Regions from separate parts of the Clostridium sp. CM041 genome, predicted to be linked through region 2. Evidence: predicted binding sites of a transcription regulator. Region 2 holds the regulator's gene; the other holds the start of a gene.
The links. The regulator HrcA, encoded in region 2, represses chaperone genes, less so after heat shock. The targets are predictions, from matches to a motif close to TGTTAGCACTCNNNNNNNNNGAGTGCTAACA.

Region 1 (2,429 bases), 780 kb from region 2:
TAAATCTTGCAAAACATCTTTATTACTTCCAAAATCGCTATAAATGCCATACTTCAATTGTCTTCCAAATGCTTCATAAAATTCTTCATATTTTTCTCTTTCATTTTTAAGTAAACTATCTAACTCATTTTTAATTTTAGTTTTAATGTTTTTAGCTATAAGTTTAAGTTGTCTATCATGTTGCAGTACTTCTCTAGATATGTTAAGCGACAGGTCTTCTGAATCAACTATTCCTTTTACAAAACTAAAATAGTCAGGCAATAAATCTGCACACTTATCCATGATTAAAACACCACTTGAATATAATTCTAAGCCTTTTTCATATTCTTTTGTATAGAAATCATAAGGCGTTTTTTCTGGAATATATAAAATTGAATTATAACTTATAACACCATCAACACTAATATGGATATGCCTTGCTGGTTTGTCAAAGCCATAGTGCTTTTCAGCGTAGAAATTATTATAATCTTCATCAGTAAGTTCACTTTTATTTTTTCTCCATATAGGAACCATACTGTTTACAATCTTTTCCTCGACGAAGTACTCGTACTCTGTTTCACTACCCTCTTTAAGTCTTGACTGACTTATATCCATTTTAATTGGATACCTAATGAAATCGGAGTATTTCTTTACAATAGATTTTAGTCCATGTTCATCAAGATATTCATCAAAATTATTATCTTCTGTATTCTCTTTTATTTTAAGTATAATATCTGTACCAACAGTATCTTTTACGCAAGGTTCTATTGTATAACCCTCTGCACCATTAGATTCCCACTTGTAAGCTTCATCACTGCCAAATACTCTACTTATAACAGTAATATTATCCGCTACCATAAATGCAGAATAGAATCCAACTCCAAATTGTCCAATTATATCATATCCATCTTTTATTTCATTTTCTTTTTTAAATGCCAAAGAGCCACTTTTAGCTATAACTCCAAGGTTATCACTAAGTTCAGCTTCTGTCATTCCAATTCCTGTATCAGAAATTTTTATTGTCCTAGCTTCCTTATCACTGGCTATTCTAATATAGTAGTTACTTTTATCAAAAGCCAATGAATCATCTGCTAGTGTCTTATAATAAATTTTATCAATAGCATCACTAGCATTAGAGATAAGTTCCCTTAAAAAAATATCCCTATGAGTATATATTGAATTTACCATCATATCCAGGATTCTCTTAGACTCTGTTTTAAACTGCTTTTTTTCCAATTAAAATTTCCCCTTTCGTACCAACTTTTTTTATTTTGTTAGCACTCTATGTTATCGAGTGCTAACGCTATTTATAAACTACACCTTTTTTTATAATTTGTCAACGTACACAATATATTTTTATACATGTTAGTTTATTGTCTCAAGTGCTGAATCTAGTATTCTTCTCACCTGTACTTATAATTGTGGTATAAGTATGTCCTTCTCTAATATATGATTAATGAGCCAATCATTTAAAAAAACCAATATTCCCATTATAGCTTCATCTTGATTTTCATCAATTTTATTTAAATTTACTTCCTCTATTTTTTTAATAAAAAATGCATGGTCGATTTTTTGGGTAAATAATCTTTTATAATTTATGCTTATCATATATTCTTCTTCATCGTTAAAATGATAAATTGTATACTCTTTTAATTCTTCAATTACTTCAACTATTTTATCATATTTATCCGTACCATATTTATCTATCAGTAACTGATAAGCCTTTTCTCCTATTTCAAAAAGTTTTTCATGCTCTACATCAATATGCTCAATACCTGTTTTATATTTTTCTTTCATCTCAAACATTTATTAATTTCCTCCTAATTTGACCCTCCATTTTAAATATAGATAATTTGTTGTTTTGAATTTAATCTTATATATCTATATTACTTTATTTGAATTCATTTCACAATAATAATTTCCATATTACTAAATGCTAAATAATAAAATACTTGTTTACAATTATTATTTAACAATTATGCATATACTGAGAAGTATATCAAAAAAGCTGTTTAGTAATCAACGGCTTTTTTTCTGTGTTAAGTTATTTAATTAACGACATCTCATTTATATATATTTCTATGATATTATTCACTACAACGTAAATATCACTAGTATTCATAACCTCATAGTCACAATATTGTTTGTACAAGTGACCTCTCTCCTCAAACAATCTATAAAGCTTAGATGGATCTTTTGCTAGTAAGGGGCGAGTCTCAACATCTATATCCGCTACTATATTTTCAATAGGACGGTTTATGTAAATTATAATACCATTTTTCTTTAAATTTAAAATATTTTCATGTTTTTTAATCACTCCACCGCCAGTTGAAATAATTACTCGATTTTTTTTAGATAATTTCTCAACTACTATAGATTCTATGTCTCTAAATCCAGCCTCACCATTTTTAAACATTTCAGTAATCGTAAGATTTGTACTAGCTTCAATA
Region 2 (2,429 bases):
TATAATATTTTTTTATAATACAAATCTTTAATTTGCAACTTTAACCATACTATGCCTTAATACCTTGTTATCTTTTTTATAACCTTTTTGGAATACTTCTACTATTTCATTAGTTCCATATTGTTCATCTTCAACATGCATTACTGCATTATGAAGATTTGGGTCAAATTCACCTTCTGAGACTAATTCTTCTACCCCTAATTTAGTAAAGGCATCATTAAATTGTCTTACTGTCATATCCACACCGACTCTTAGATCTTCCCCAGTTCCTTCAACAGAAAGTGCTCTTTCTAAGTTATCAAGTACTGGCAAAACCTCTTTTAAAACATCGGCGCAAGCATCTGTGTATATACCATGTTTCTCTTTTACTGTTCTTTTTCTAAAGTTCTCATATTCAGCAGATGTCCTTAAATATTTATCTTTAAAATCATCTAGCTCACTCTGTAATTTAATGTTTTCTTCTTCTAATTTTTTCTTATTTTTTTTCATATCTTTTTCACTTTCTAAAAGTTCTTCAACTTCTTCTACTATTTCAGCTTCTTCTGCAGTTTCCTCTATAGAACCCTCTGTCTCTTCCATAGTGCTTTGACTTTCGCCAGCTTCATCAACTGAGCTTGAAGCCCCATTATTAGGTATTGATGTGTTTTCTTCTTTTAAATCTTCTTTTAAAATTTCCTGATTATTTGTATTCACTAAATCATCCCTCCATTTCTGGCTCAAAGTAAATCTTTTAATTTTAAAATTTATCTATGGTCATCATAAATTTGAGCTATATTATCATTTAATTCTTTAACTATCCCAGTTAGTACAGATATAACTTTTCCATAAGGTATTCTTGTTGGTCCTATAACTCCAATAGATCCGAGCGGTATTCCGGACGCGCTATAAACAGCTGTTATAATGCTGCATTCGCGAGCACATTCAACAAAATTTTCTTCACCAATTTTAATTGTAATATTACCTGTAATGTCCCCTACTCCTAGTAAACTATTTATACTCTCTTTATTGTCTACTAAAACTAAGAACTCACGAGCTTTAGTAATATTGTTATATTCTGGGTAGTTAAATATATTTGCAGCACCCTGAATATATACTTCTGAAGTCTCAACACCAGACAAACTATCATATAGAGCTGGAATAATTCCATCAAAAATTTCTTGATAAAATGCTAAATCTCTTTTTAAATTATTAATAACTTCTAAATTTATTTGCTCAATTGTAAGCTTTCTCAATCTAAAATTAAGCATATTGTTAAGTTTTGCAATGCTATCACTACCAATAGGTTTTCTAATCTTAATAACATTATTTTTGATGATACCACTGTCTGTAATAATTACAAACAAAATACTCTCAGCATCTAGATTCATTAGCTGAATATATTTTATACAGCTCTTTTGAACAGATGGTGCCTTAACTATAGATGTAAGATTTGTAAGAAGAGAAAGCATTTGTGTTGCTTGCTTAACAATTTTATCAACCTCATATAAAGCAGCATTAATAAGGTGATTTTTGATCATATATTCTTCCTCATTGGATAATTTCGTAAGTTCCATAAGTCTATCAACATATAATCTATAACCCTTATCTGATGGTTTTCTACCAGATGATGTATGCAACTGTTCTATATATCCCAGCTCTTCGAGGTCTGACATTTCATTTCTTATAGTAGCTGGACTAATACCTAAATCGTACTTTTTAGCTATGGTTCTGGATCCAACAGGCTCACCATTATTTATATAATCTGTAATTATAGCCTGAAGTATTTTAATTTTTCTTTCATCCATTTCCATAATATCACCTCTTTTATTAGCACTCACTACAGTTGAGTGCTAACGAGTATGTATTAAAAATATCATTTGCTAATGTATTTGTCAATAACCTTAATTTTTTAATTCAGCCACTATATGTTGGTTATATCGGTTTAAATTAAGCATACTACGCTTTCCTTTGATTTTCGTGGTGATATAATATTAATATATTTAGACAGAAATTTATGGCAATGTATTTATAGAAGAAATTCTGCCATAATCACATTCGATATTTCAATACCTTCATAAGTTAAAAAAATATTGTTATCATTTTCTTCCATGAATCCATTACTTACATATTTATTTATTACTTCCCTATAAACACTATCTATATCTTTGTCAAATCTTTTCCTAAATTCACTTTTGCTTATGCCTACATTCTTTCTAAGACCCATAAACATAAACTCTTCCATATCATCTTTAAATGAATTCTTTATTTTTTCTACTATTGCACAACAATCAACATTTATTTTCTTAATATATTTTTCTATATTTTCTTCATTTTTATACCTAAACCCATCCCTATATGAATGAGAGGAAGCGCCGCATCCTATATATTCGCCCATTTCCCAATATACTAAATTGTGTCTACATGACTTATTGATTTTTGCAAAATTTGAA

Region 1: htpG (molecular chaperone HtpG) is a predicted target of HrcA. The motif match lies at 1,252-1,282, and genes of this name have one in related genera.

The regions. Positions count from the first base shown of each region.
Region 1 covers NZ_CM143648.1:791,508-793,936, forward strand. The annotation lists gene htpG (molecular chaperone HtpG) at 1-1,215, opposite strand, end outside; gene ACWJJT_RS03855 (bacteriohemerythrin) at 1,393-1,785, opposite strand; gene ACWJJT_RS03860 (shikimate kinase) at 2,024-2,429, opposite strand, start outside.
Region 2 covers NZ_CM143648.1:15,661-18,089, reverse strand. The annotation lists gene grpE (nucleotide exchange factor GrpE) at 28-693, opposite strand; gene hrcA (heat-inducible transcriptional repressor HrcA) at 744-1,790, opposite strand; gene hemW (radical SAM family heme chaperone HemW) at 2,006-2,429, opposite strand, start outside.